Regions from separate parts of the Bacillus sp. JJ1533 genome, predicted to be linked through region 3. Evidence: riboswitches for the same ligand, from Rfam matches in the RefSeq annotation. Region 3 holds a riboswitch; each other region holds the start of a gene.
What was found. Region 3 has a riboswitch for cyclic di-AMP ahead of V7138_RS05790 (TrkH family potassium uptake protein). Riboswitches for the same ligand answer to the same signal wherever they lie in the genome.

Region 1 (10,783 bases), on a different contig from region 3:
GTTAAGCAATGAGGATGCAGATCCAATGGTTCAAGTAGTTGAGAAAGCATGGGATAGTGGAATTGTCGTTTGTGCAGCTGCGGGAAATGAAGGGGACGATCCAAGTACGATTGCGAGCCCAGGTATTAGTGATAAAGTAATTACCGTCGGTGCACTTGATGATAAAAATACGCTTGATGGTCGTATGGATGACACAATTGCTGAATTTTCAAGTAGAGGACCGACAATCTATAACGTTCCAAAGCCAGATATTGTAGCACCGGGTGTCAATATTACCTCATTACGCTCTCCAAATTCATACCTCGATAAATTCCAAAAAGCAAACCGTGTTGAAGAAAATTACTTTATATTATCTGGTACTTCAATGGCTACTCCTTTTTGCGCGGGTGTTGTTGCTTTAATGATTGAAAATAAAATAAAAAGTAATAAGCCATATACCCCAGATACAATAAAAACCGATCTATTAAATGGAACAGTAAAATGGAAAGACCTTGATTACAACACGTATGGTGCAGGATATATTAATGCACGAAATTCAATTAAGTAATTTACGTAAAAACAGGCTCAAATGGCCTGTTTTTATCATTTTATAGAATAATTGGGGGTGTAAGCATCTGAGCAAAAAATTTGAGATTGAAATTGAACGCTTTGTAACTGACTATTATAAAGACCATGATGAAGCAAAAGGAAAGCTAGACAAATGGGCCTTAGAAAATGAAAAGGGGTTAAACCAGCTGGATAAACAAGCTAGCGGATTTGAAAAAGAACTTGAAGCAATGATGGGAAAGCTTGATAAAAGAGTTTTAGAACACGAGAAAGGATTAAATCAGTTGGATACACAGGCTCAAGGGTTCGAAAAAGAACTTGAGCCCAAAATGGAAAAACTAGATCAATGGTTTTCGAAAAAACAAGGAGAGTTAGAAAAACAAATGGGGGATTAATTTTTTCTTAATTTCCGCAGTGCCCTGTGCACCTGTCCATCACCAAATTCAACTGAAAAACATAGTTTATAATGTACTCTTTTAAGAGGAGGTGCGAAATATGGGCTACGGATTTGGTGGTTGCGGCTATGGAGGCTACGGATACGGTGGATTCTACGGCGGATCAACTTTTGTATTAATCGTCGTATTGTTCATCCTATTAATTATTGTAGGTACTTCTTTCTACGGCTAATCACAACATTTTCAAAAAACAAGAAGTACGAGTCATTCGGCTCGTACTTTTATCTATTTAAGAAGAGGGATATAGTTTTTTGCACCACTTTTAGGCGAGGGTCATATGATATATCACAATGTAAGGAGGTTTCCAAATGGATAATAATTTTTTTAAGAATATCGAAAAGAAAACAGGAGTAAATATGCAGGATGTATTTCAGCTAGCAAACTCTTTGCAAAATGCAAACTTTAAAGATGCCAATACAGTTCGTTCTGTGATTAGAAAGGTTTCTCAAATTGCCAATAAGCCAGTAAACAAACAGCTTGAAGACAAAATTGTTAATAGCATTGTAAATGGCGACCAAAAAATGGATTTCAACACCATTTCAAAAATGATTAATAAAAAATAAGAGTTTAGGGTCTGGCAAAAATGTCAGGCCTGTTTTTATCTTGACCCCAACAAATGCAAGGCTTATAACGAATTTTTATTTATAATAAAACATAATTTAAAACGATACATATCAAATAAATAGTGGGGATGGAGGGAAAACAATGGGTTATATTTTACCAATCAACAATGATCAATATAATCAATATGTGCACCGTACTACGAACTATAAAACAAATCAAATGAAACTTCAAGAGGTAAAACCAGCTTCATTGAACTTTAGTCAGCGTTCCTATGATTTTCATCAAATTGAACGCAAAGCAATGACAAAAAAGCAAAGCCAATATATTGAGAACATCCGTGCCCAATATACTGGCGAGGGTTTACTAATTAATAAGTCCATTTAAACACAGGGAAGGCTAGAACTCTTGTACGTACAAGCCTTCCTCTTCACGCCATTCTGCAAATAGTAAATCTTTATAGGTAGCTACTCCTTGGCTTTTCAATTCCGATTGTAACCAACTTTCCGAAAAACCGCTTTCCTTTAAATTTTCTTCAATGAGCACACCATCACTTACCAATGTAATCGGGAGCCGCACCTTTTGATCTGCCATCTTGTAATCCTGACGGGTTGGTGGTTCATATGGAGATTTTTTTAGAACGCTTATTGAGCCATCTGTTTCTAAAATGGCATACTCAGCCTCTCTAATTGAAAAGACACCCTTCGAACGAAGAAGATGCTGTAATTGGTTAATATCCAGCTTGTTTTTCTTTAAATGCTCTCGAATAATTTTCCCTTTGTGAATAATAATTGAAGGCTTTCCCTCAAGAAATGGCCTTGTTTTACGAACCTTCTGTGTAATTATCTCAATCACATAAATTAAAATCCCCAAAACCAGTATGGCAAAAAGAATTTGAAGGATCCCAACATTTTGGTCGAAAGTGGCATTTCCAACCAATTCACCAAGTACTAATGCAGAGATAAAATCAAAAGCAGTGATTTGGGTTATTTGTGTTTTTCCTAGTATTTTAGTAATAATAAGTAACCCTAGAAGACCAACCGATAAATCAAATGCAATTCTAAAATATTCCAACATGCTCACCTCTCAATGGTAGAATGAGCAGGTTTCACTATTTTTATCCATCAAAAAAAGGATGTCTCCTTTGACATCCTTTCAAAAATTTATAGTTCTTTAATCATTGTAACGTGGGGGATTCCAGCATCCATAAAAAGTCCTGATACCGTCTCATATCCTAGTTTTTTATAGAAGTTTTCCGCGTGTGTTTGAGCATTAAGCTTTAATTTTGATATACCTCGCTCTTTCGCAATATCCTCCATCTTTTGCATAATCAAATTCCCTGCCCCTTTTTTACGGTGTGAAGCAAGGACACAAATACGTTCTACTTTACCGTATCCGTCTAGCTCACGGAAACGCCCAGCTCCCACAGGTTCATTTTGATCATACAGGACAATATGTGTAGCCTCATCTTCAAATTGATCAATTTCTTCTTCAAGAGGTACATTTTGTTCATCGACGAAGACCACCTTACGAATTGTATAGGCATCGTCTTGTTCTTTGTTGTTAGTTACGATTCGTGCTTCCATGCTGTGTTTAATTTTCCTTTCCTAAACGAAATGTTTCATATACGGTCCAAGAACCGTTATCTAGCTGATAAAGAAGATGAATGCGGTCAATTTGCTCTTCGTGGTCCATTTTTAACATGCGTAATTGACCATACACATCTGAATGCTCATCTCTTGATAGCTTTTGCCCAATTGTAATATGGGGAACAAAAGCATACTCGGGTTCTCCTGCAAAATAACCAGAGTGAAGGGCATTATGTAGTTTTTGTAATTCTTCATTCGGATCTACTTTCAAGTAAATGACATTATTTACAGGAGAAAAGGAGCTAATCTTTAAGACCTTTAATGTAAATGGTTCAACCTGTTTAGAAACAGCTTCTAATTCCCTTGTAATATCTTTAATTTCTTCATCGGATGCTTCAAATGCATTTTTAACCGTGAGATGTGGTGGAATTAATGCATAATGTGGGTCATACCGTTTACGATACGAATTAGCCGTGTCTTGAAGTTTTTTGGATGGGAAGATAACAATGCCATATTTCATTTGTATTGCCCTCCTTATGGATTAATAAATCAAAACAAAGTACTTGGTGTAGATTTACGAAAAATAATAACACAATTATATCAAATATCTGAAAATGATAGTATACCAAATAGGTTATTTTAACATTTTTGAAAGGGCTCTTGGTAAATCAGGCTGCCAATACTTCCAGGTATGGTTACCATTAAATTCTTCATAAAAATAGGGATAACCCTTATTCACAATGATGTCATGCAATTCACGATTTGGGGTTAGAAAATCTTCAATATCCCCCCTTGTTGTTTTCACTTCGGTTTCACCTGTTCCTATCACATGATACAAATCGAGGAGGTGTGGCTCTTCAAAACTTTCAACCTTTTGAAGGACGTGTTCATTCACAAGAGGTGATTGCAGCATCACTTTTCCAAAAGTATGGGGGTATTCGAGTGCTGTTAATAATGATATAGTCGCTGCCAGTGAATCCCCAATCAGTGCGCGTCCTTGCCCCATTTGATACGTTGGAAACTCTCGATCGAGAAATGGAACCAGTTCTTCTCCTAAAAAGCGCTTGTATAAATCATGCTGCTCACCATCTGGATGGTACTTCCTACGTCGGTCTGAAACACTTTTATAAGGAACCCCAATAATAATGGTGTTGCTAATTTCGCCTGTTTCCAATAGCTTATCGGCAACCCTTGCAATCCTGCCAAGATTAAAATAGTCACGTCCATCTTGGGCGATAAGAATATTGTATTTATAAAGGGGAGAGTATGATGCTGGTAAATAAACAATCAGCTCAAGTTCTTCATTTAAAATCTTACTATGTATAGTCATTTCCCTAACGGTGCCTTTATTAACCATGATTTTAAATCCTCCATACACTCAATTTACACCTTAATTATACCGTTTAGAAAAGGAAAGCGACAGGAGAAATCCCTGTCGCAAATCTGTACTTATTAAGCAGTTGTTTGATCCATATGTTTCTTTTCAGATTCTGCAACATATACGGCACATGCAGCATCACCTGTGATATTTACTGCAGTACGCGTCATATCAAGTAATCGATCAATACCGATAATTAAACCAATACCTTCAGCTGGTAGACCAACGGCTGTTAGTACCATTGCTAGCATGATTAACCCAACACCAGGAACACCAGCTGTACCCACACTGGCTAGTACCGCAGTTAAGATAACCACCAAAATTTGAGTGAATGTAAGGTCAACACCGTATACCTGTGCAATGAAAATGGTAGCAACACCTTGCATAATTGCTGTTCCATCCATATTGATTGTTGCTCCTAATGGTTGAACAAAGCTACTAATTTGTTCAGGAACCTTCAGATTTCTTTGTGCAGTTTCCATTGAAACTGGGAGTGTAGCATTACTACTTGATGTACTAAAGGCAACTGTCATGGCAGGTGCGAATCCTTTAAAAAATTCGATTGGACTTCGTTTTGCCAAGAATGCAATTGTGCCACCATATGTTACAACCGAATGGATAAGTAAGGCAGCGAGTACAATTAGGAAATAAGCGAGCATTGATTTAATTGCAGCATATCCTTGACTTCCAATCGCAGTTGCAATTAATCCAAATGTTCCATATGGTGCCGTTTTCATAACAAGATTTACAAGGTACATCATAATTTCATTTGCTTGTTCAAATAGATTTAGGATACCTTTCGTCTTTTCACCTAAAACGGTTAACGCTAACCCTATGAAAATAGCAAATGCAATAATTTGCAACATGTCGGCATTATTCATTGCCGTAAAAGGATTCGTTGGGATAATATTTATCAATGTCTCCATAACCGGAGGAGCTTCAGTTGCCCCATCGTAAGTAACTCCTTCTGTATCAAAACCTCCGCCAGCACCTGGCTTAAAAATGGAGGCAAGGGCGATTGCGATTGTAATAGCAAGTGTAGTTGTTGCTAAAAAATAAGTAATCGTTTTTGCTCCAATTCTTCCAAGTTTCTTAGGATCACCCAGTCCCGCAACTCCTAGAGTAATAGATACTAAGACAATTGGAACAACAAGCATTTTAATTAAATTCAAGAAAATTTGGCCAAGTGGAACAAAAACCCAGGTGTTAGCGTATTCAAAAATCTGTGGTGAGGTTAAATTTAAAATAAGACCAACAATAGCACCTAAACCTAACCCTAATAAAATCTTTTTAGTTAATGACATAAACAACCTCCTCAAAGATGTAGTTAAATATTGTGTTAGTGGCAAAAGGGAAATGTGAATTGGGATGAAATCCTATTTTAGGAGATACAAAAAAGCCACGAGAGTATGGCTCGTGGCCTTAAAGTTGATTTGCGCACAATCTCTCTCCTGATGCTTACGAGGTTAGCTGTCGGATTCGGATGAAGAGTTATATCCTACCTTTATAAAAAGGATTCACCCCGAGTGCATTTCCTTTTGCACGTGATGGTTCCCCCGTTTCCCAATTTTGGGAATTAAGCGATTATTAAGTTGTAATTTATCTTAATATTATATTTATATCTCATATTCTGATATTTTGTAAATACTACTTTAGTATGGTTTTAACAGTTTTAATATTTCTTGGGCCTAAAATCTTTAAAATTACTAAAACCAATTGACAATCTATCCAAACAGATGTATATTATAAATTATTCATATATAGTGATTCCGTAGCTCAGCTGGGAGAGCGCTACCTTGACAGGGTAGAGGTCGTTGGTTCGAACCCAATCGGAATCATCATTTAAAAGCTCCACCTTCCTTATATTTAAGGGGGTGGAGTTTTTTTATCTTTTCAACATATTAAAAAGATTGAATATAAATGAATAATGTAAAAGAATTAATCCAAAGTTTTGATACAGCCCTTTTGAATACAATCTAATTACATATTGAATTTCCCTACATCAGAAATGTTTTTTCTGAATCCTTGAAAGGAATGTGGTGGCAATGGATCAAATTAAACTAAAAAAATATTTGATTAAACTAAGGGAAGATGCTCAAGCAGCGATTTTACAGTACACCAAAAACAATGTCTCTGACACTACAACTCTAAGTAAAATCAATTTAAGAGCTTTTTTTGCATTGCATAGAATGGCTCATCCCAATTTGAACAATATTTTACGTGAAAAAGGATTTTTGCCACTTTCAAACAGTAGCCCCCATATCATGGATACCTTAAATAAAATCATCCATCACCTTTCCAAGGAAGATTCTGCCCCTAACTTAAATCAGGAATATATTGAAGTAAACACTGCCAAATCATTAAAAGAAGATCGTAAGGATCACTTGTTTGGAAAAGCAATAAATAACAAACATATAATGGTTACTCTTGACCGTAAAATGCTTATTACCCCTGAAATTTTTTACGATTTACTGCAAGCCGGTATGACAATAGCAAGAATAAACTGTGCACATGATGAATTAACGGTATGGAAAAAGATGATTCATTCTTTAAGAATGGCAGAAGAAACGTATCATGCAAGATGTGTTAGAAATACTTCGAAATGTAAAATTTTCATTGATCTCCCAGGACCTAAAATTCGAATTGGGCAAATTATACCTAGTAAAAATAAAAAAGGAATAACAGATAGCTTTATAAAAATAAAGAAAAATGATATTTTGCGAATTTATAAAAATGATAAATATATTGGGATTCCTAAAACGGATAATGGGCCAGCGTCGGTTGGAGTTACATTACCTAAAGCTTTACGAAATGTGCGAATCGGTGACAGAGTGTATATCGATGATGGAAAAATATTTGCGAAGGTTTTATCGAATACAGAGGAGTGCATCGAGACTAAAATCCTTTTAACAAGAAAGAAAGAAGAGACGATCTATCCGGAAAATGGTATAAATTTTCCTGACTCCCTTGTCCATTTAAATGTACCGACCGTTTCTGAATCAGATTTAACGATTTTGAAATCCATGTATAAAGACATTGATTTAGTTGGAATTTCCTATATTAATCACCCAAAAGATATTCAAATTGTAAAGCACCAGTTAGAAATGTTGACTGAAGATAAAAAAGGGATTATTGCAAAAATAGAAACCAAAAATGCCTTATTATCATTATCAAAAATAATTATGGAAGGATTAAATTACGGTTTGTTTGGAGTCATGATTGCAAGAGGGGATTTAGTAATTGAAATTGGCTTGGAGCAGTTTTTAAGTGCTCAAGAAGGAATTCTAGAAATCTGTCATGCTGCCCATATACCTGTTATTTGGGCAACAGGGGTCTTAGAAAATATGAATAAAAAAAATATCCCATCAATCCCTGAATTAACAGATGCGCATGCAGGTTTAAGAGCAGATTGTATCATGTTTAATAAAGGTCCTTATGTTCCACATTCAATTGAATTTTTACAAAAGCTGAACGAAATTAACCAAGACCCACAATTTCATTTGAGAAATTCAATGGTGTCATTCGTCCAATATGATTTTTGATTTTTGGAGTGATAATGGTCGTGAATCTCCCTCATTTGTACTAAAAAAGTTGTTAGAAAACAGCCCATTTTAGATAAATGCCCAAGAATTATTACATTCGCGGAATATATTGTAATGAAAATATGAGGAGGGATAACTTAGTATGAATGTGTATGATCAGCATTTTGTAGGAAGTCCACAAGGACCAATGATTGATTCAAATGATAGTAGGATTTTTGGAAGACCATTTGGATTTGGAAGGCCATTTGGGTTTGGAAGACCTTTTGGCTGGGGATTTGGGAGACCTTTTGGCTGGGGATTTGGAAGACCTTTTGGCTTTGGATTTGGTGCCCCATTCTTAGGAGGCGCGTTATTAGGGGGATTACTAGGAAGTACCTTAGCTGCTCCATGGGGCTATGGATATCCATATGGTTATGGTTTTGGATATCCAGGTTATGGATTTGGATATCCATTTTATTAATATGTAATGCTAGTCGGTTACCTATATTTGGTAACCGATTTCCTTTTTTAAAAAAAACCACCCAAATTAATGAGTGGTATCAATTATTCAATAAGTATATTTAAGCTGACTTACTCACAGCCTCTTTTCTTTCTTTTCGCTTTTTCGCGTACTCAGCTGTTGCTGTGAAAAGGACATCAGATGATGAGTTAAGGGCGGTTTCACAAGAGTCTTGAAGGACTCCAATAATGAAACCAACACCGACTACTTGCATGGCAACATCGTTTGGAATGCCGAATAAGCTTGCTGCTAATGGTATTAGTAAAAGGGATCCTCCCGCAACACCTGAAGCACCTGCAGCTGAAATCGCCGATAGAACACTAAGAATAAGCGCCGTTGCAAAATCGACTTCAATGCCCAGAGTGTGAACGGCCGCAAGTGTTAGGACAGAAATTGTTACTGCAGCACCTGCCATATTAACAGTCCCCCCTAAAGGGATGGATACCGAATAAGTATCCTTATCTAATCCAAGTCTTTCACATAGACTCATGTTAACAGGGATATTCGCAGCAGAGCTACGTGTAAAGAATGCTGTAATTCCGCTTTCTCTTAAACACTTAAAGACAAGCGGATACGGATTTTGGCGAATGTACAAATAAACAATCAATGGATTCACAACTAGTGCGATAAAGAACATACAGCCAAGTAGAAGGGCTAGGATTCTACCATATTCCATTAATGCTGAAAGACCGTTTGTAACCAATGCGTCGAACACTAAACCCATGATTCCGATTGGAGCTAGGCTAATAATCCATTTTACAACAGTTGTGATTGCCTCAGATACATTGGATAATAGAGTCTTAGTAGTTTCGTTTGCATTTTTTAATGCGATACCAAGAATGATCGCCCAAGCAAGAATTCCGATATAGTTTGCATTCATTAGCGCATGAATAGGGTTGTCCACCACATTAAAAAGTAATGTTTGAAGCACCTCTAAAATCCCACTTGGAGGAGTGACGTCTTCTGCACCTGTAACAAGTGTTAATTTAATTGGGAAGAAAAAGCTTGCGATTACCGCTACCAATCCTGCTACGAATGTTCCAATCGCATATAATCCAATAATCGATTTGATATTCGTTTGAGTTCCATTTCGGTGTTTAGAGATAGCGTCAATAACTAAAAATAAGACCAATACCGGTGCCACTGCTTTTAAAGCACCTACAAATAAAGAACCGAAGATGGTGACCCATTTTGCTCCCTCGGGAATGACTAACGCTAAAAGAATACCAAGAAGAATTCCAAACAGTATTCGTTTAACAAGACTAATTTGGTTCCATTTGTGAAACATATCTTTCATATTCTTGCCCCCTGTTGAAAATAGCATTTGCTGTTAATTTAATATTTTGTAAGTTTAACACGAAAATTAGTAATTGTGAATTAATTTTAAAAGGGTGGAATTCCTTTATTAGGAAAACAAACAATCCTGCAATATAGTATATATAAAAATTTACTTGTATAATATCATTTTATACAGGGTTTTTCCAAATTCAAATTTAACAGTATATGATAAGGCTGCATATCTTATAAGGTGGCATAACGAAAACTTAAGGGTGGTGAAAATGAAGATCTTATTAGCTACATTTTGGCCTCTTCCTCAAGTAGGAGGGGTATGGAGTTATGTTCAAGGACTCTATCAAGCTCTCATTAATTTGGATTATGAAGTTGACATTTTAAGTCAGCATCCGATTGAGAAAAAATATTATATCATAAATGACGGGCGATCCATAAATAAAGCCATAATTACAAATTCCGTTCAGAAAATTATACAGCCATTTTTCAATTCCAGTCATCCTGATATGCATTTAATAACCAGACATGAAACTGAAAGATACGGTTTTGAAGCAGCAGCAGCCTATTTTGGTTTGAACAAATACGATTTAATTCATACCCAGGATGTTATTTCTACAAGAGCACTTTCACGAGTAAAACCTAAAGAGACGCCTCTAATCTCAACTCTTCATGGATGCTATACATTTGAGTACATTCGTCATGTTAAAAAAGCTGTAACCGAATCAGAATTGCAAAAATGGAAACAAACAATTATATCACGGTATTTAGCTACGAAGGAACACTATGGCGCTGTATCAAGTGATGTAACAATTGTGCCGACGTTATGGTTAAAAAACTTGCTTACAACTGAATTTAATATTCCTGATAAACAAGTGAATGTTGTTCCGTACGGAATTGATATTAAGCATTTTATGAAAAAAATG
Region 2 (10,783 bases), on a different contig from region 3:
TGAGAAGATGCGTTTAATGATGGCATTTTGTACGGTGATCATCTCGATTCTCTATATCATCCCTCAGCTTGTTGCTTCAGGATTTCTGCTTCGTTTGCTGCTTGATATCGATTATTCCATATCAGTTATTGTCATCGGGGGATTAATGACGATTTACGTCGTTGTAGGTGGGATGATTGCGACTTCTTGGGTGCAGATTGTGAAGACCGTCCTTCTGATGTCAGGAACGTTTCTGCTCACCCTTATCGTTTTTTCTCATTTTAATTGGGATGCTGGGAAGTTAATTGCAGAGGTAAAAACAGGCACGCCATTAGGAGAAACCTTTTTCCTTCCTGGAAATTTATATGACAATCCACTGGAATTTTTGTCGCTCCAGCTTGCACTCGTGCTTGGTACAGCCGGATTGCCACATATTTTAATCCGACTTTTTACGGTTAGTAATACATTTGAGGTTCGCAGATCGCTCATCAGCGCAACCTGGATTATTGGCACTTTTTATATCATGACTCTTGTCTTAGGCTTTGGGACGATTGCCTTCTTGGGATATGATTTGCTCATGGAACTGGATCCAACCGGTAATTTAGCTGCACCCTTACTTGCGAAGGCAGTCGGTGGCGACTTCTTGTTGGCGTTTGTTTCGGCGATTGCTTTTACAACGATTGTAGCGGTTGTGGCAGGGCTTGTAATTTCCGCGACGACTGCTTTTTCCCATGATATTTTCCATCACATCTTAAAAAGAGGAAAATCAACTGAGAAGGAGCAATTGCGGGCTGCCCGTTGGTCGGCTTTAGGAATCGGATTGATTTCCACGGTGGTTTCGTTACGTTTGGAGACCATTAATGTCACCTTTCTTGTATCGATGACGTTCATTGTGGCGGCATCTAGTATTTTCCCGGTTCTTTTATTAACGATATATTGGAAACGCTTTACCGAGGTGGGAGTTATGACGGGGATGGTGACGGGTCTGGCTGCTTCCTTGTTTTTTGTTATGTTAGGTCCTTACATTATGAACCCAACTGATGGATGGATTAGAGAAGAGGCCGTGTTTTCTCTCTATAATCCCGGTATTATCACCATTCCGATTGGCTTTCTTGGTGCATATCTAGGAACCATTTTTTCAAGGAAGAAGTCCCAGTCCATCACAGAATTTAACGAGTTTACGATTCAAGCACAGTCCGGCATCGCCTCAAGGAGAGAAAAGAAATGGAAAGCTTAACGATCATTTTGTTTGAACGGTTGGGCCTGCTTCTTATTGTTGCATTTGTGATGACACGGACACCTGGCTTCAGATCTTTACTCTATCGGACGTATAGTGTGAAGATGTCACTCGTCCATGCCGGGGTGTTTGGCTTATTTGGAATCGCCAGTACGTTTACAGGGATTGTCATCGACGAGAATGGGGTCTTCGGTCATCAATTAGTTCTTTTTCCAGTTGGGGAGCAACACCTAATTGTTAGCATGAGTCTTGTTGCAATCGTCATTGCGGGTTTATTGGGAGGGCCGATCCTTGGTTTGGGTGCAGGTTTGATTACCGGGATTCATCTCCTTTTTCTTGGTGGTGTCGGGGCATTGGCAAATGCCCTTGTTAATCCGATTACAGGCTTACTGGCAGGATTAACGGCACGCTTTTTTTCCAACGAACGCGTCATTTCTCCGCTGAAGGCTTTATTTATTGGCGTGTTTCCTCCTATATTGCACATGCAATTATTGCTCATTATGTACTCAAATCAAATCGATATGATTTCAGTCGTTAATACAATTGGGTTACCACTTGTGTTATCCAATAGTGCAGCGATTGCCATTTTTACAGCGATGATTGGAATTGTCCTGCGTGAACAAGAAAATGAGGCGGCTTTAGCCTCGAAACAAGCATTAACCATTGCGAAGGAGGCACTCCCTTTTTTAAAAAAGGACTCTCCTCTTGAGGTGGCAAACGGCTTAGCGGATTTATTACATAGTCGCCTGAGGCTTGCAGCTGTTTCGATTACAGATCAAAAGGAGGTCTTAGCTCATAAAGGGTTAGGAGAAGATCATCATCATTCGGGTGATCCAGTTATCGCACATCCAGCACAAAAGGCGATTGAATTGAAAAAAATCCAGGTTACACATGTGAAAGCAGATCTCATGTGTACTCATAAAAAATGCAGTCTTGAGGCTGCTATTTTCATACCTATTATAGAAGATGATCGAGTGACCTATCTAATTACGTTCCATTTTCGTAATGCAGAGCATATTTCTCCAGTTGAACTGATGATGGCACAAGGGCTCGGCCAATTTATTTCCGATCAATTGAATATGCTTGGAGCGGAAAAACTAAAAGCACATATTCGAGATGCCGAATTAAGGAATTTACAAGCACAAATCAATCCGCATTTTTTATTTAATACCCTTCAATTAATTGCGGGTTTGTTCCGGGAAAACCCAGCGAAGGCTCGTCTCATCACATTGCAGCTAGCAAGTTTTATGAGGTTTAATCTGCGCTTAGTATCGAAATCACTGGTTGAGCTTGAAAAAGAGTGTGAGCATGCGGAAGCTTATACCTCTATTATTCAGGAACGATTTAAAGGAAGATTAGACATTACTTTTGAAAAACCGGAAGATCTTCCCCCTATTTATATTCCGCCATCAACCATTCAGCCTTTGATTGAAAACTCGGTTCAACACGGCTTAAAGAATGTAATCGATGGTGCAAAGATTGATATTATCATAGAAAAAGAGAATGGGAGACTTACCGTTTTAGTTCGGGATAATGGCAGAGGTTTTCCTACACATATTCTGCCGATTGTCAGTCATCAGCCATTAGTCGGTGATCATAATGGGGGAATCGGAATCTATAATGTGAACGAACGATTGGTTCATTTAGTAGGAGAGTCTGCGAGATTGCATATTCGCAATTTGTCTAATGGGGGCAGTGAAGTGAAGTTTTCAATTCCAATACCAAATCAATATGAAGAAAAGCAGGTGATGGGATGAATATTCGTGCGATGATTGCTGAAGATGAGATGATGGCAAGAAAGGAATTGCTGTATTTATTGCAGGATGAGAAGGGAATTATCCTCACTCCGCATGCAGAAACGGGAGAACAATTAATAGAGTTATATGCCGAACATCGGCCGGATGTTATTTTTCTTGACGTAGAGATGCCCGGTCTGACTGGAATCGAAGCAGCACGCTATATTTTGAAACAGGAGACAGACACAACTCCTTTATTTGTGTTCACGACGGCATATGATGAGTATGCCATGGATGCGTTTGAAGTAGAGGCGGTTGACTACTTATTAAAGCCCTATGATGAAACACGATTTCGAAGGACGATGAACCGCATTCGCAAAAGCTTGGCGAATCGAGAGAAGAGGAGTGAAGCAACAGAGAAGAAAAAAGCACCAACGATGAAGTCAAAGATCTTAATTGATGATGGAGAACGGATGGTGGTCGTCGCTCCTGATTCGATTTACTACGCTGTACCAAACAACCGTTTATTAGAGGTTCATACTGAGGATAAGGTCATCATGAGTCGGATGACTTTACAAGAATTAGAGGATCAGCTGGCTGGTCATATGTTTTTCCGTGCCCACCGCAGTTATTTGGTCAATCTAAATCATATTTTAGAAATCACGCCATGGTTTAATGGAACGTGTAATTTGACGCTAAAGGATAAAAATCGAACAAAAATCCCTGTTAGCCGGTCTGCGAGTAAATCTATTTTTACTCTTTTCAAATGAGGAACAATGTCTAAAACCATTCACCAGCCAACCTTTACCATTCACCCTTCATTTTCAACCGTTCATTCATTTTTCGATTATATAATATTCGTAATATATATAATTATCTATAAACTAACGGAAGGGGATGGTTGATTTTGGCCCAAAAGGAACTCGCTTATGGCAAGAAGAAAAGTGTAGATTATGAAAAGGTGCAAAGCAGTCCGCAGTTTAAGCAATTTTTGCGAAGAAAAAGAGCATTTATCGTTCCGATGACCGTATTTTTCATGATTTTTTACTTTTTGTTGCCTATTTTCACCTCCTATACAACATTCTTAAACAGCCCAGCCATTGGAGATATTTCTTGGACTTGGATTTTTGCCGTTTCACAGTTTGTGATGGTTTGGGTGTTAAGTAGCATCTATGTAAAAAAAGCTTCTTCATTTGATAAAGATGCCGAACAAATTATTGATGAGCAGTTAAAATAAGGGGGGAATGTAAATGGATCCTATCGTAGTAACTCTTTTTCTCGCAATCGTCATTCTGACGCTTGTCATTACCTATATTGCAGCAAAACAAACGAAATCCACTGGAGATTTTTATACAGCAGGTGGTGGATTAACTGGATGGCAAAATGGACTAGCAATCGCTGGTGACTATTTATCGGCAGCATCCTTCCTTGGTATTGCCGGAATGATTGCTTTACAAGGGTTTGACGGATTTTTCTATAGTATCGGATTTTTAATTGCTTATTTAGTTGTCTTGTTTTTAGTGGCAGAGCCATTGCGTAACCTTGGTAAGTATACATTAGCCGATATGATCAATTCTCGTTTTGAGGCGAAAAAAGTAAGAGGGGCTGCGGCTCTTAGTACAATTACGATTGTTCTTTTCTATATGATTGCACAGCTTGTGGGTGCGGGCGCACTTATCCAGCTTTTATTCGAGATTCCATATTGGATAGCCGTGTTAATTGTTGGGGTTATGATGACGATTTACGTTCTATTTGGTGGAATGATTGCAACGAGCTGGGTACAAATTACAAAGGCTGTACTATTGATGGCCGGAATGATTGTCATCTCCTTCCTAGTCCTTCTCAAATTTAACTTTAATATCGGGGCCATGTTTACAGAAGTGAAAACGGCAACGAGTCATGGTGCAGATTATTTAAATCCAGGAATTAAATATACAAATCCGTTAGGAACACTTTCATTAATGCTTGCTTTAGTCCTTGGAACAGCTGGGCTGCCGCACATCCTGATGCGCTTTTTCACGGTAAAGGATGCAAAGACAGCTAGAAGCTCGGTTATTACAGCAACTTGGACAATCGGAATTTTTTACATTTTAACGTTATTCCTTGGCTTTGGGGCTGCTATTTATGTCGGGGAAAGTGAAATTCTCGCAGCCAATAAAGGTGGTAACATGGCTGCACCACTGTTAGCTGAGGCAATTGGCGGTAATATCTTATTTGCCTTCATTTCTGCAGTTGCATTTGCGACAATCTTAGCGGTTGTGGCGGGTCTTGTGTTATCAGGAGCATCTGCATTTGCACATGATATTTACGGACAAATCATTAAAAAAGGAAAGATTACTGAGAAAGAGCAAATGCTAGCAGCACGTTATGCAGCATTAGGTGTATCTGTATTATCGATCCTATTGTCATTAGGTGCTCAATACTTAAACGTCGCCTTCCTCGTTTCGTTAGCATTTTGTATTGCAGCCAGTGCGAATCTGCCTGTTATTTTATACACCGTATATTGGAAACGCTTTAATACATCGGGAGCCATTTGGGGAATTCTTTCCGGTTTAATTTCAGCCTTAGTTTTAGTATCAATGAGTCCTAGTGTATTTTCACCTGTTGAAGGGGCGGCACTATTTGTAGGGAATCCAATCTTCCCATTAGATAATCCTGCACTTATTAGTGTGCCATTAGGTTTCCTTGGTGGATATCTCGGAACGATTTTCTCGAAAGAAAATGATGTGAAGCGCTATGCCGAAGTGGCTGTCCGCGCACATACTGGCTTTAAAAAAGCAGAATAAGAGTTTAGTAGAATACCGCGTTTTATATAAGGGGATTGAATATAAACGTCGTAAAAAATTTAGTAAAGGGATGAAGTGGATTGGTAATGAACCAAGATATAAATGTGGAAGAGAAAGTGACAAGGTATCCACAACAGCCACATGGGGGGAAATTAGTTAACCGTGTTTTAACTGGAGAAGAACGAGATCAAGCGATGGAGCGGGCAAAGCAGCTTCCATACATCATGGTTGATTTGGAGGCTGTCATAACGCTTGAAATGATTGCCACAGGTGTACTCTCTCCAAATGAAGGGTTTATGATTGAAACAGATTACAAATCCGTATTAACAGAAGGGCGCCTGGCTAATGGACTTGTTTGGCCAGTGCCCCTAAGCTTCGCACCGATTGGCGACCGAAATAAGCAAGTGATTCAGACCCTATCTGTGGGAGATGAGGTCGCATTAGTCGATGAAACGAAGGAGCCAGTCGCGATCTTACAATTAGATGATATTTTCGACTATGACCGAGAATTTCGGGCCCAACAATTATTTGGCACGACTGACCGTAATCACCCTGGAGTTGATTCCATTTATCGAAGAATGGGGGAAACGGCATTAGGTGGTCCTATTCAGTTACTTCGCCGTGTCCATTGGGGGCCATTTGAAAATTTGCGGATCGAACCGAAGGATACATGGAAACTATTCTATGAGGAGAAAAAATTCAAATCGGTCGGAGGTTTTATTACCGGTGCAAATCCATTGCATCGCGGTCATGAATATATTCATCGTAATGCACTTGAGGAAATGGATGGCTTATTTGTTCAGCCGCTAGTTGAGATGGCCAAGCGTGAATATACTCGACATGAATACCGTATGTTATCCTATCAGGCTGTGCTTGATACGTATTATCCAAAGGAGAGAACAATTCTTTCACCACTGCGTGTGACCTATATTTTTGCAGGTCCTCGTGAAGCGGTTCTCCATGCCCTTATTATGAAAAATTACGGGTGTACCCATGCATTGATTGGCCGAGATCATGCAGGTGTTGGGGATTATTATGATAAGTATGCAAGTCACACGATATTTGATACGTTTACAAATGAAGAACTAGGCATCGATATTCGGTTATTCCATGAAGTGTTCTATTGCACACGCTGTGACAGCCCAGCAACCGAGCAGACATGTCCGCACGATGATCGGTACCGCATCAATATTTCTGGAACAGGTATCCGTGAATTACTAAGATATGGTGTGTTGCCGCCGAAGGAAATTGTAAGACCGGAATCTGCTCGGATTGCCATGCAAGGTGTGCAGCCTAAAGGTGTCGACGAGGATGGGCTTGCTATTGCTCCTGTTGGAAAAACGATAAAGTCTATTTTTCCTTATTATCTCCATTCAAAGGGAATCGGTGGTTCCAAACGCAAGCGTCCATTAGAGGTGTCTGAGCTCACAATCGACGATTTAGAAGCAGCGATTAAGGATGTCCGCGAAAATGCAGACCGTGTCTATAAGGAAGTCTTTCAAGAATTTAGTTATGTCACAGACCACCTTCGTTCTGTCCAGCCGACTTGGGTAGCAGAAGCGCGCGAATCGATTTCTCGTCAGCAACAAATGGTCGTTGAAAACTTGGAGGTAAAAGTGAGTCGAGCCTTGGAAAAAGCGTCTGATGAATTTTTATACCAGGATAAATCAGAAGCTGAGCGTGAACTAGAGGTAGCGAAGAAAATATTGGACGATATTCCTGCTGCCTTACGTAAAGATGACCTCGAATACCGAACCTGGAATCCGCTTCCATATAAGAGATATCGGGGTAGTGATGAGGAATAGAAATATAAAATAATAGATTGAACGATAATTATATAAAAATAACCTTTTTCACAATCCAGACCAATGGACTAGATAACGACGTTTTCCAATCGGAACGTCGTTTTTTATGGTTTAAAAGGTTATTTTCGCCCTATTGACACTCCCACACCCCCACTGGAAATAACAAATTCTTTACTAAAATAGTATTTTAATGATAGAATTCAATTAGTTGATTCATGCTTAATCTTATTTTTAATAAGAGCGGGGGACCCAATAATTACACGGATACGTTTCCGTTATAGGTGAATTCTGAAAAGAAGGGGCTCAGTGTTTCCGATAGTCCTAACCTGAAAGCTAACCTCGTAAGCAATTTAGTGGGAACGAGAACGATAGAGTTCGAAAGTCGGCACTTGCCGCTTTTTTTGTGGAGAATTATCGTATTCATTTGTTTCCCTTACCTAAGGTAATACGTCAAAAAAAACAACAAGAGGGTGAGGTAATTTATGAAAAAGTTCAAATTAAGTCTAGCGACTCAAATTTTTATTGGTCTTGTATTAGGGATTATCGTCGGTGGGATCTTCTATGGAAGTCCAACGGCACAAAGTGTATTACAGCCATTCGGAGATCTCTTTATCCGACTAATTAAAATGATTGTTGTTCCAATCGTGCTTTCAAGTATCATCGTTGCGATTGCTGGTGTAGGTGATTTGAAATCAGTTGGGAAGTTAGGTGCGAAGTCCCTAACGTATTTTATAGGCATGACATTAGTCGCGATTGCAGTCGGCTTGATTGCTGCCAATATTTTTCAGCCCGGTGCTGGTTTAAATATGGACAAGCTAGAGCAAAGTGATATTTCTGGTTATGTCAACACATCAGAGGAACAAGAAGGCAAATCGATTACTGATACGCTGCTTCATATTGTTCCGACCAATCCAATCCAAGCAATGGTTGAAGGCGATATGCTCGCGATTATCTTCTTTGCGGTCGTGTTTGGTCTAGGAATTGCAGCAATTGGTGAAAAAGGAAAACCTGTTTTACGTTTCTTTGAAGGTATGGCAAATGCCATGTTCTATGTAACCAACTTATTTATGAAGTATGCCCCAATTGGTGTATTTGCATTAATCGGTGTAACAATTTCTAAATATGGGTTTGCATCCCTTATTCCATTAGGGAAATTAGCGATTACTGTATATGGAACGATGATTTTCTTTGTGATTGTTGTGTTAGGCTTACTGGCTAAATTCATTGGGCTTAATATTTTTAAATTACTGAAGATGATCAAAGAAGAGCTCATCTTGGCCTTTTCAACAGCAAGCTCAGAAACCGTCCTTCCGAAAATTATGGACAAAATGGAGAAAGCCGGAAGCCCGAAGCATATTGCGACTTTCGTCATTCCAACAGGTTATTCCTTTAACCTAGATGGATCTGTTCTATATCAAGCCATCGCTTCATTATTTATTGCCCAAATGTATGGAATTCACCTAAGCATTGGTCAACAAATTACGCTTATGTTGGTCTTGATGGTCACATCTAAAGGGATGGCAGGAGTACCTGGAGTTTCCTTTGTTGTGCTATTAGCGACATTTAGTACAATTGGTTTACCAGCTGAAGGGTTAGCCTTTATCGCGGGTATTGACCGTATTCTTGATATGGGACGTACAGCGGTTAACGTAGTAGGAAATTCATTAGCAGCGCTCGTTGTTGCGAAATGGGAAGGTCAATACAAACCACCTGCTAAAGTTGAAACGCTAACTGAAGCTCAAGCTTCTTAATATATACTAAATCAAGTAAGCACATTTCTAAACAATAGAAATGTGCTTATTTTTTTGTATAAAAATAACATCTTCAAAATTAGGATAACAGCCTGCATGCCTATTGCATAAGATAAAAGAACATGAAGGGGGAGTGATCAATATGCCTACTCATATCAATATTTATAGCATGAAAGTTAACAGCATTTCGAATAACGGTTCAGTGAATATTGGTGAATCCTTTCATAATGCTCACACAGCAAACTCAAAGTCCCAAGGGGAAAATTCATCCTATGGAGATCTTTCACCAACGACTGCAGGAATGGAGAATGTGTATATTGATCCAGATTTAAATGATCAAGGCGATATCGGTAACCCAGCAGTTGTAAATGCAGCTCAGGATTGATTGCTGTTAACCTTTATTCAGCAGAAGTCTCTCTACAATTAGGCGAATGTAATGAAGGATAAAGTCAAAGAGAAAGGAATAAAAAAGATGCCCTATATGATCAATATCTTTAATATAAAGACGAATAGTATGAGTCAAAATGCGAATTTTGATATTGGCGGAACGGTTCATAACAGCCATACGGCCAATTCAAAAAATATATCATTAAGCTTTTCTTTAGGGGATTTATCACCCAATTCATCTATAACTGCAGGGGGTTATTTGGATACAGATGTGTCCGATCAAGATCAGATTTTCAACCCATCATTACCGGTTTCAAATCAATTTTAGCTTCGGTTTAAGGAGGTTATCCCATGTTCCCGTTTCAATCCTTCTTTCCTTTTAAGGATATCATGCAGCAGTTGTTGAAACATTCAGGAGAGTCTTCGAGCATTGAAAAATTTGTTCAAGAATCTATCTCAAAATCAATGTCAACTTCCCTGGATCTTTTTCAAAATAATGCATCTGTATTGAATCGTGCTTTTCATGAGAATCAAGTAAGTGATGATGGAGAAATATCCTTACCCGAACAATCAACAGAATGTGAATTCACTCCTTCAATATTTGATTCTCATGATCACGTATATGTAAAGTTTAGAATAAAGGATCCGTCGAAATTATCAAACGTAAAAATTTTTCATACATCTAACCAAATCATTATTGAGGGGTATCCGAATAAGGAAAGTTACCATTTGTTTGCCTTGCCTGAGCTTGTAAAGAAAAAAGGAGCTGTGACAAGTTATAAAGATGAGTATCTTCAAATCAAGCTTCCTAAGGCAACCGATACGCAGTATACAGAACTAGATGTCCCTCCTTTTGAATGAAGGGGCATCTACTTCTTATATGACCAAAAATAAGGGGATGCTGGTACGAAATCAGAGGAATGAATCGTCAATCAAACAATATGAATAGTAGTAGAAGTAAGTGGCTTTTTGCTTGATGTGTAAAACGGGAGGGAAGCATCGTGGATATGGAAAAGCTCAAGCAGTGGATGGAGATTGCGCAGAATTACCAAACGGGTGATTTTTGGAACCATGTGTTTGATCAGGAATCCTCCAAAAAAAT
Region 3 (10,783 bases):
TCCTTGCAGGCGATGCGGCTCATATTCACTCCCCAGTAGGTGCCCAAGGGATGAATACAGGTATACAAGATGCGTTCAATTTAGCATGGAAACTTGCACTTGTCCTTCAAAATCATTCACCATTAGATCTTTTAAACAGCTATTCAGAAGAAAGAGTACCTGTTTGGAATAAGTTATTGGCAGGTACTGAACGTGTGACACGAATGCTTTTGAATGAAAATCAATTGTTCAATTATATTAGAAAGAGAGTTGCACCTATTATTACATCGAAGAAGCCTGTAAGGCAACGTTTGATTGAGGCTCTATCTGAAATCGGCATTCATTATCGTCACAGTTCAATTATTACAAATGGCAGGAAACCTTCGACAACATTGAAAAAACTTTTGAAACTAAATGCATCACTTCAAGCAGGGGACCGTGCACCCGATGTTACATTCGGTAATGGTAACAGATTATATGACCATTTAAAAACAACTAACCATGTCCTTCTTATCTTCACGAACAACCATCAATCAATTCACCATATAATTTCTGCTCTTGACTTCTATCCTATTAAGGTTTATCAAGTGGGAATAACGAAGATTCATGAACACTTTTTAAATGATAAAGAAAATGTGATTTCCCAAGCTTATAAACTTCAAAACAAGAACGGTTTTGTCCTAATCAGACCAGATGGATATATCGGTTATCACAGTGAGTATATACAGGAAAAAGAACTCTTAGGTGTGTTGAACCTTTATTTCTTAAGTGAAAAAGTGGTATAGCTAATGTAAATCATTTTCGATACAATAAAACTGTACTGTTCAGTCTGAAAAAGGAGTTTTGAAAAAAATGAATTCCAGATCGCAAAAGAAAAAAGAACAAATTCATGATGCTGCAAAGGAGTTGTTTTTACAAAATGGCTTTTCTGCTACGAGCATGGATATGGTGAGGGAAAGGGCAGGGGTATCGAAGCAAACGCTATACGTCTATTATTCCAGCAAGGAAGAACTATTAACCGATGTAATCAATCAGTTGATTTCAGTAATTTCACAGGAAGAATTCTCTTCATTCATGAATCAACTGTCACTATCCAGCCAAGAAGAAGTGGAGAATGCCTTAAATATGATCGGTCAACGTCTTATAGATCATCTAATGAAAAAGGAATATATAGGTTTGGCACGAGTCATCATTACAGAGATATCTCGCTTTCCTCATTTAGGTATCCTTTTTCAAGAGGCTGTTCCCAAACAGGTGTTAAGCAGCATTGCTAGTCTTTTGGAAAAAGCGAAACAAGTGGGCAGTATTTCAGTGGAAGATACAAGAGTCGCGGCAAGAGGGTTTGTAGGGCCATTAGTAACGTATGTGTTAATTGATGGTTTACTTGTTGGTGATGGTTCTATAAAGAAGCCTAATGAAGAAGAAATTGCTAGACAAGTTTGTTTTTATATGAAGTCACTGTCATGAATCACTAGAATCTCACCAATCGATATGATTAGGCAAGTAACCATTCTATAGTAAAAACAGGAGCTGATTGTTGACTAGATTCTAGTAATCGGCGGATGAATTGGTGGGCTTTGACAGCATTTTTGGAAGGCGAATAAGTAAATGATTTTCTATGAGGTAACAGTTATTCAAGAATAGGGCCCTTTTCTTTAGTAAGAAGGTGTCTTGTTGATATTCCCCTTCACATATAGGGATTAGATTTTGTTAAGGTGAAAAAAATTGTGAACATATTCACTTAAACTATAGGGTGCGATAATTCAAGAATGACTATCGCTAATTTTTGTTGAAGTTATTCAACTTATAGAACAGTTTAGTGGAACTGGATGATGCAGGATTTTTATTTAATAGGTAAACACCTATTTTGAGAGAAGATAAGCTCATTCATTTAATTAAGGCATAACATGAAATTAGTTAAATTCCCATCTCGAAAGTAGGTGAAAATATGTTTGGAGATATAAGAAACTGGTATGGAATGGGGTATAGTCCATATATTATGGGATCTGGATATCATCCTTATGTAATGAGTAGCTATCATTATCCACATCATCACTATCATCATCATCATCCACATCATCCACATCATCATTATCATCATCCACATCATGACAATGTTACCCAGTCACAAGCTGTATTGATTAGTATGCCACACATGATGCCACACGTGATGCATGGCATGAATTAACACCCCTTATAATAGGAAACCAAGACCTCCTCTTCGGAGGTCTTTACTCTGTTTCAAGCTCCTGACAATTAAGATATAAAAACGCACCTGAACTAATATATTATATAAGTGAGGAAAACGGGGGCGTCTAAGAATGATTATCGCTTATTTTTGTTGAAGTTATTCAGCTAACGGTGCAGGTTAGTTTAAAAAGATATAAAACATTTTAAGTAATAATATGTCTAATCCATTAAGAGAAGGAAGCTACTTGGGGAAAAGAACTCCATTTTTAGTTATTTTCTTATTTATCATCTTATATATCTCTACATGTAGTAAAAATGCGGTAGGCAATGGAGAATACCCTTACGGACATTATAAAGAAGATGATAAAATGAGAGGAACTGTATGGGAAGTTAAGATAAGACAAGACAGCATTGTTGTTGATATTTCAGAATGGAAATAACGAGATAGAAAAGGTCCTAGTATAACAAGTGAAGGTTATTCTTATGCATCTAAGATAACGGAAGAAACTGTTATTAACAATGATGCTAACTCCTTTATTTAGCTATGCCAATGATCTGAACTCACTTCTATCACCAATAAACCTTTTTTAAAGGGATATGAAATCCTGCGAAATAAGTGAGCACTCGAGAGATATTCGTATCAAAATGAGGGAGTTGAAGAATCGTCTTTAGCACTTATTCCACAATCCGTACAGATTTTGGAATACGAACTATAATAAAAATGCTTTTGATTGCTTTATTAAGAATTAGAACGCAAAAAAAAGGAAGAGTTTTTCATCCCTATTCTAGTACACTAATTGCTATAAAGGGGATGTAGGTCATGAATAATAAATCAATTGGATTATTTCAAGGAATTGCATTATATATTGCTTCTATTCTAGGCTCGGGTGTGCTTTTTTTACCAGGGGTAACAGCCTCAATGGCGGGGCCCGTATCAATTGTATCTTGGCTTATCGTTATTACAATTAGCTTTCCGCTAGCTTTTTCTTTTGCTAATTTGGCAAAAAAATACCCTGATGCTGGTGGAGCCGCAACATTTGTTAGAAAATCTTTTGGATATCATCTTGGCAATATCGTTGGCTGGTTTTACTTTGTAACAGCAGCAGTCGGTCAAACGATTGTATCTTTAACCGGTGCTTATTATGTCAGTCAGGCATTTGGATTTTTAGGTTTTGGAACAACTGTAATTGCAATCTTTATTTTGGTAATTGCAGGTGCTTCCAATTATTACGGCGTAAACGTTAGTGGTAAAGTTGCATTGATTTTAAGTTCCTTATTATTGATACTTTTACTGGTAGCAATATTTGTATCACTTCCGAGAATAGAATGGGGGAGTTTTACTCCCTTTGTTCCGAATGGGTGGTTTTCTGTCGGGAGTGCTATAACGGTTATCTTTTGGTCTTTTTTTGGTTGGGAGGCGATTTGTAATTTAGCCGAACACTTTAAAAGGCCAGAAAAGGATATTGTCAAAGGAGCAGTTGTTAGTGCAATAGTCATTGGAATATTATTTTTAGCGTTAAGCATTGTTACTATTGGAACAGCGACATATGGCAGTCAAGAAAGCAATCTTTCTCCTATAGGTGTAATTATGGGTGATACGGTAGGCTTAGGTGCCAAAGTAGTCACAGCTATTTTAGCTTTAATTATTTGTACAGGTACATCAAATGCTTTTGTAGCCAGCCTAACACAATTGGGATATTCATTAAGTAGGGATGGTGCTTTTCCAAAGTTTTTTTCAAAATATCATGAAACTATTAAAATTCCAAGACGGATGGTATTGTTTATTATCTGTTTTTCGGTGGTAGGTGTTTTAGTGACGAAGACTTTATCCCTGACTTTTGATGCTATTTTGTTTATACCGACTTCTCTTGGGATTCTAGTTTATATTCTTTCAATGGCTGCGGGTCTTAAATTATTTAGGAAGTACACACTAGCATGGTTTGCATCGTTAACCTCTTTCATTTTATGTTTGCTGATTCTTCCATTTTTTCAATTGTATATATTTGTACCGATAATTGTTGTGTTTTTATATACGATTTATATGACTTTTAGTAAGATTCTCCTACAAGGGAGGGTTAAAAAGAAATGAAGGATCAAAATAACCTTTCAAAAGATATTATGTGGCAAGCAACAGTTTCATGTGATCAAGCATATGATGGGATATTTTTTTACGCGGTTAAGACAACAGGAATATTCTGCCGTCCTTCTTGCAAGTCTAAGGTTCCTAATCGCGAAAATGTTTCTTTTTTTCTAAATGCGAACGAAGCCCAAAGTGCAGGCTATCGACCATGCAAAAGATGCCAACCAGATCTAAATATAAAAACATATGACCCGTTCGAAAGCCTTTTGGAAGATACTAAGCGATTGATAAAAAATAATTATGCTCAAAATATGACTTTACATGAAATTTCATCTAGGGTTGGAGTAAGTCGTTTTCATTTAAATCGTATCTTCAAAGAAAGAACAGGGTATACACCAAGAATATATTTAGAAAAGATAAGAGTAAATGAAGCTAAGGAACTCCTTTTAACGACGAACCTTAATAGTACGGAGGTTGGTTATCAAATAGGCTATCAAAGCGTCTCTAGCTTTTATAATGCATTTAAACGAAATACAGGACTTTCACCGAGTCAATTCCGCGCTTGCCATAACGGAAATTACGTTAATCATGAATATGACTGAATTTACGTTCGATAACAAAAGGTAATTAACTACGTCTCCCATTTTAGAAGTTTTAACAACTAAACTAATCGCTATTACTACTAAACTTCCAAACTAATATTATTTTGTTCGATATTGCATTAAAGTAAGTGAGGAATGTTGATTGTGAAGTAATATACTTAAAGTAAACGGTGCGTTGTCAAGAAGGATTAAGGCACTTCTTTGTTGGAGTTATTAAACTAATGGGGCAGTTTAGTTGAAAAAGAAAGATCCAAGAAGGATTAATGCACTTTTTTGAAGTTATTTTGCTAACGAAGCAGGTTTTTAAGTACATTTCTTCTAAAACATATTGATAAGCCTATCCCTAAAAATACAAACGCATCAAATAAATTTGTACTCGATGCGTTTGTAACTGAATAGTGCCTGCTTTTTTTGCAAGTGGAGACCGTTGGTATTACTAATCATTATTTTGGTCAATTAAACAAGTAAATCAAAACCACGAAAATGAGCGAGTTCTTGGTCATCAAACCCTTCATCAATCATTTTTAAATTATTTAGCTCTTCTTGAGAATAATCACCTGTCTGGCTAAAGTCTAAGATTCAAATTTGATAAAACACCTTTGAGGTCGTAATAGGGCTTTTTTGACGAAAAGTTTTATTGACAAGCGACGCTAATTGGTAATACTATATACTAGTAGTTAGTAATACTGAATATCAGTAACACAAAATACCTGTGTTAATGATTACTGAAAAAATATAAATAAAATATAAATGGAGGTAAAGAATGGAAAACATTACGGAAATGCTGAAAGGGGTGCTTGAAGGTTGTGTGCTTGAAATCATCAGCCGTGGCGAAACTTACGGCTATGAAATTACGCAACATCTGCGGAAACTTGGCTTCACTGATGTGGTTGAGGGCACAGTTTATACGATTACAATGCGGCTTGAGAAAAATAATCTGGTGCACATCGAGAAAAAGCCATCCACTATGGGACCACCGAGAAAATTTTACACACTCAACACAGCAGGTCAGGAGCAGCTTAAGATCTTCTGGAAAAAATGGGATTTCATCTCAAGTAAAATTAACGGACTTAAGACTAATATAAAAACAAAAGGAGAGAAGTAAAATGAATATTTTTGAAAAAATTATCGGAAGTCTGGATGACAAGCGGGAATGGAGGGAGATGGAGGCACGTGCGAAGGCACTTCCAAGTGAGTACCGCAACGCTTACAAAGCTATCCAAAAATATATGTGGACTGCTGGTGGTGGTCCCACCGACTGGAAGGACAGCAGCCGTATCTTCGCCGGCATTCTAGACCTCTTTGAGGAAGGAGCAGCGGAAGGCAAGAAAGTCACTGAACTTACGGGCGAGGACGTGGCTGCTTTCTGCGATGACTTGGTGAAGGATGAGCAATCTTGGAAGGACAAATATCGCAAGAAGTTGAATGATACGATTGGTCGTGGCTAACAGTGAATTCCAAGTGGAGTTTCGCCTAGAATCGACGCTAACTAAGCAAACCGTCACTGGGCTCGAGTTGGCTTCCTTTCCGCCGAACTAAGGCTACCGTTATAACGTATGTCTACAAGTCATGGAGATTTAAATCAGCGTATCATGAAGCGAATGGAAAAAAGTAAATTCAATAAATAGTTTCGAAAGAATAGTTGGTTACAAATGAAATGTGTCATCTTCACTATTCAGTTATATTTTTAATATAGTAGTAAGTAATACAGAATACCAATCAGACAGAGGAGTGGAATATAGTTATTCTAGAGACTTGTTGCGCTTATTATAAGGAGGAGAAAAGTATGGTCAATGCAGCGATTTCTGTAAAAGGATTAAAAAAATCCTATACAGAAAAGGAAGTCTTCAAGGGAGTGGATTTAAAGTGTTTTAATCAAAAAAATTCCCAATAAGTCAGAATTAAAGCATAGGTCTAAAAGGGCCTATGCTTTAAATTTAATTTAAAGCTTTCTTAAGTGTCTCAAGATTTTGCCTCATAATGCTAAAGTAATCAGCACCATTTCTTACATCCTCTTCTGTAATTGATGGTTATGAAGAGTTAAGGCTTGGAACCCGATTTCTTTTTTACTAATCCATAGATTTTTGAAGTTAGGTTTTGCTCAAAAATAACAATTCAATAGAAACAGTCCCCTGCAAGGTTAAAATTCAAGTGCACATGTGCCCCTCATGTTTATATCCGATATGATGCAGTCCTTACTCTAACTGTGAAAATCTCGCTAAGTCATCCCTGTGTCCAATCATTACAAGTAAGTCCCCATAATGAATAACATGGTCAGGAGAAGGGGAGATGATAATTTCTGTACCACTGACAATTGCAATCACACTAACATTATATTTGGCTCGAATATCAAGATCTCGCAGGCTTTTTTCAGCCATTTTTGAAGGAATCACAATTTCCTCTATATTGTATTCTTTCGAGAGTTCAATATAATTCAGCATGCTGGGGGAGAGTAGCTGATTGGCGACTCTTTCACCCATATCTCTCTCTGGATATACTATCCAATGAGCTCCAATATGTTCTAATACCTGACCATGGCGTTTGCCTAAAGCCTTTGCAATGATTTTCTTAATACCTAGGTTCTTTAAAAGCATGACGGTTAAAATGCTTGCTTGCATATCGTTCCCAATAGCTACTATCACACAATCAAAATTTTCGATTCCAATAGATGTGAGTGCTTTTTCTTCCGTGCTGTCTGCAATAACAGCATGAGTCACAAAAGACTCGGCACCTTCCACTCGCTCCTCACTGATGTCAATTCCTAGTACCTCTTGGCCAGCTTCATGCAATCTTCTGGCGATACTTGTTCCGAATCTACCTAAACCAATCACAGCATATTGTTTTGTGTTCATCTTTATCTCTCCCAACCCTTCTACATTATCCAATCATGATATTTCCTTTTGGATGACGATAAGCTTCTTTTTTGCGCCTTTTTGTCAAGGCAAAACCGAGCGTGAGCGGACCTAGCCTTCCGACAAACATCGTTAAAATAATGAAAATACGACCGACTGAAGATAGCTCGGGGGTTAACCCCATCGATAAGCCGACAGTACCAAATGCGGAAGCTGCTTCAAATAAATACATAATAAACGGGAATCCCTTATCAGTAATACTCAATAAAAAGGTTATGATGGTGACAATCATGGCACCGCACGTAGCCACAGTTAATGCTTTTAAGATCGTTTCAGTCTCAATTCTGCGTTTAAATAATACAACATCTTCTTTTCCTTTGAATTGAGTCCAAATAGTTGCCATTAACAAAGCAAAGGTCGTAATTTTAATCCCTCCTGCTGTTGATCCAGAACCGCCTCCAATGAACATAAGGAAGATTGTCAGAAATAAAGAAGAATAGGTTAAATCTGCAATTGACAAAGTATTTGAACCGGCTGTTCTTGGAGTTACCCCATGATAAAATGCTCCTAAAGCTTTATCTGTAATTGATAATGGGCCTAATGTTTGATTGTTCCCGTATTCAAAGAGGAAGATTAAAATCGTTGCACTCCCTACTAGAATGATTGTTGTCATTAATACAATTTTCGTATTAACAGATAATCTGCGAGTATTCCGGTATTCATAAAGTTCATTCCATACGATAAATCCCAAGCCACCTAAAATGATTAATGTTGTAACTGTAAAGACAATAACCGGATCGCCCACATAGGGAGTAAGGCTTCGAAATTCCCCCATTAAATCAAACCCGGCATTATTAAAATTAGATATAGCATGAAAAAAACCAAAATATAGGGCTTTACCAAGTGGCATGTCGTAAGAAAAACGAATCGATAATATCATTCCCCCAAGCGCTTCAATGACTATAGAGAATAGTAATATTCGCTTGACTAATTTAACAATCCCGGCAAGAGAGATATTATTATATGCCTCTTTCAATAGCAGTCTTTCTTTTAAAGAGATTTTTTTTCCTAAAATCATGAATAAAAACGTTCCAAATGTCATAAACCCTAATCCACCAACTTGAATAAGCGATATTATTACCAACTCTCCAAACAGTGAAAAGGTATCTCCAGTATCTACTACAACAAGACCTGTTACACAAGTAGCAGATGTTGCAGTAAATAAAGCATCTAGAAACGAAAGCCGTTCTCCGTTTTCTGTTGCAATTGGAAGTGTCAACAAAATGGTACCAAGTAAAATGATAATGGCAAATCCCAAAACTAGTACTCTGGGTGGGTTCAAATGATCTAGTATTTTTCGCATCTTTATCTCCTTACTGACCTGGTAAAAATGAAATGGTCTACAGGTTAATTTTTCCCTTGCCAAATATATATATTATTACCACCATGGTTTTTGTTAATAGTTTATTTAGGCATAACAAAAAGACCATTAAAGACGGGCAGCAATTTTGTTTTTAAAAAACAAAAAAGCCACCTGAATAAGGTGGTCTTCTGACCTCCTTCGCTTTAGCCGACGAAGTTAGCTGACGGGTAGGATGGCGAAAGAGTGTCATCCCTTCTGCATTTGCAGAATTAACCCCAAAAAAGTGGGTCCTCCGTTCTCGATTTAGAGATTAGGCCGTTTTTCAATTTGTAATTTATGGAGATTATTTTACTCCTCTCACTAATTGCTTGTAAATACCTAAAAAATCCAAAAAAAGTTCGAAATAAGCAATATTAGACCATATAGAACCGATTTTATGGATAAAAAGCTTTCTAACTCCATATTTCTTCGTTTCTTTAAGATTATTAAACTTTTAAAATATAATTGTAAAGTGTATTGACATAATCTAAAGTGGTGCATTAGAATAGCATTCATAAATCGCGTAAAGCATATTGAGAATTACCCTTCATCAGGAGTCTCGATTTTCGCTAATACGTGACTTGAAAATATCAATCTATTTTGATTAATACATTATACATTGTATTCATTAAAGTCCAAATAGCCATGGATCATATACTAAATATGATTTTGGAAAAAGGGTGACAATTATGGGAAAAACTACGAATAGATTTGTAGTTAATGCTGTAGGTAAGGGTGGGGAAATTTACTTAACCCATTGTCAAAATAAGGATGAACTTAAGGAATGGTTAGCGAAACATGAAAATAATCTCATTATGGATGAGCTGAAGGTGATTGATAAAAAACCACATCCAATTCTAAAGCTATTCGGTTCACAAAAGAATAATTAAAAAGATATTTCACTTTTTAAATGATCTGAACTAAAAAATTAAAAAGTGGTTGACTTTAAAAAGAAGAGTCCTTAAACTAGTATTATAAATAAATACTATATCCTTTTTTAAAAGGGGAGTAGCTTTTACAACAAAGTCGTCATTTCGGAAATTTTTATTTTCTCGGCTTTGTTGGCAACTAATCCGTTGTTAGCAAGACCTTTGCCTATTGGTAAAGGTCTTTTATTGTTTAAAAACCTTTGCCTATTGGTAAAGGTTTTTTTGTTTTCCAGTTCCAAATAATTGGTTTATAATATCGAAATCAAACAGGAGGATATTTATGATTCTGAGAAAATATATGGCATTATTAGGAATAGGATCAGCAAAGATTGATCTAATACTTGAAAAAGAAACATACAGGGCAGGTGAGGAGGTAAAGGGATATTTCTTGATTAAAGGTGGAACTACACTACAACAACTGAAACGGATTGATTGTGATTTGGTCCTAATAGATATTGAGGAGAAATGCAAAGAAATCATCGATTCTATTACTATTTTAACAACCAACTCTATTCCGGCAGATACTATCAATAAAATACCTTTTACTTTCAAGTTGCCGAACTCTACTCCAGCATCTACAGGCTCATTATCTTATCGATTCAAAACTAGATTAGTCTTCAAAAAAGGAGTAGAAAGCATTGATCAGGATGCTATTCGGATCGTTAAGGATTAACAGATATAATGAGACAACTAGGACTGTCTTAATAGTTTAATGGAGCAACCAGTTATTAAAACAAGTTGCTCCATTA

Region 1: another riboswitch for cyclic di-AMP. It lies ahead of V7138_RS08965 (dicarboxylate/amino acid:cation symporter); the one in region 3 lies ahead of V7138_RS05790 (TrkH family potassium uptake protein).
Region 2: another riboswitch for cyclic di-AMP. It lies ahead of V7138_RS01210 (cation:dicarboxylate symporter family transporter); the one in region 3 lies ahead of V7138_RS05790 (TrkH family potassium uptake protein).

Annotation. Positions count from the first base shown of each region.
Region 1 is NZ_JBALOV010000018.1:19,994-30,776, forward strand. Features, by position in the region: gene V7138_RS08925 (S8 family peptidase) at 1-547, shown strand, start outside; gene V7138_RS08930 (YjcZ family sporulation protein) at 1,042-1,173, shown strand; gene V7138_RS08935 (stage VI sporulation protein F) at 1,310-1,564, shown strand; gene V7138_RS08940 (hypothetical protein) at 1,707-1,949, shown strand; gene V7138_RS08945 (DUF421 domain-containing protein) at 1,962-2,639, opposite strand; gene V7138_RS08950 (GNAT family N-acetyltransferase) at 2,726-3,148, opposite strand; gene V7138_RS08955 (YjcG family protein) at 3,156-3,671, opposite strand; gene V7138_RS08960 (alpha/beta hydrolase) at 3,786-4,508, opposite strand; gene V7138_RS08965 (dicarboxylate/amino acid:cation symporter) at 4,604-5,833, opposite strand; cyclic di-AMP (ydaO/yuaA leader) riboswitch at 5,969-6,122, opposite strand; tRNA gene V7138_RS08970 (tRNA-Val) at 6,295-6,367, shown strand; gene V7138_RS08975 (pyruvate kinase) at 6,575-8,071, shown strand; gene V7138_RS08980 (hypothetical protein) at 8,259-8,531, shown strand; gene sstT (serine/threonine transporter SstT) at 8,632-9,867, opposite strand; gene V7138_RS08990 (glycosyltransferase family 4 protein) at 10,130-10,783, shown strand, end outside.
Region 2 is NZ_JBALOV010000003.1:24,584-35,366, reverse strand. Features, by position in the region: gene V7138_RS01240 (solute symporter family protein) at 1-1,216, shown strand, start outside; gene V7138_RS01235 (LytS/YhcK type 5TM receptor domain-containing protein) at 1,204-2,973, shown strand; gene V7138_RS01230 (LytR/AlgR family response regulator transcription factor) at 2,970-3,722, shown strand; gene V7138_RS01225 (DUF485 domain-containing protein) at 3,860-4,189, shown strand; gene V7138_RS01220 (solute symporter family protein) at 4,203-5,738, shown strand; gene V7138_RS01215 (sulfate adenylyltransferase) at 5,825-7,543, shown strand; cyclic di-AMP (ydaO/yuaA leader) riboswitch at 7,750-7,906, shown strand; gene V7138_RS01210 (cation:dicarboxylate symporter family transporter) at 8,026-9,294, shown strand; gene V7138_RS01205 (spore germination protein) at 9,437-9,679, shown strand; gene V7138_RS01200 (spore germination protein) at 9,767-10,009, shown strand; gene V7138_RS01195 (Hsp20/alpha crystallin family protein) at 10,033-10,542, shown strand; gene V7138_RS01190 (Hsp20/alpha crystallin family protein) at 10,689-10,783, shown strand, end outside.
Region 3 is NZ_JBALOV010000009.1:10,843-21,625, reverse strand. Features, by position in the region: gene V7138_RS05835 (FAD-dependent monooxygenase) at 1-764, shown strand, start outside; gene V7138_RS05830 (TetR/AcrR family transcriptional regulator) at 832-1,446, shown strand; gene V7138_RS05825 (hypothetical protein) at 1,928-2,167, shown strand; gene V7138_RS05820 (hypothetical protein) at 2,415-2,609, shown strand; partial or broken gene V7138_RS05815 (APC family permease) at 2,990-4,271, shown strand; gene V7138_RS05810 (bifunctional transcriptional activator/DNA repair enzyme AdaA) at 4,255-4,851, shown strand; gene V7138_RS05805 (PadR family transcriptional regulator) at 5,615-5,956, shown strand; gene V7138_RS05800 (DUF1048 domain-containing protein) at 5,958-6,299, shown strand; gene V7138_RS05795 (potassium channel family protein) at 7,047-7,703, opposite strand; gene V7138_RS05790 (TrkH family potassium uptake protein) at 7,729-9,066, opposite strand; cyclic di-AMP (ydaO/yuaA leader) riboswitch at 9,257-9,393, opposite strand; gene V7138_RS05785 (hypothetical protein) at 9,795-9,995, shown strand; gene V7138_RS05780 (sporulation protein) at 10,315-10,707, shown strand.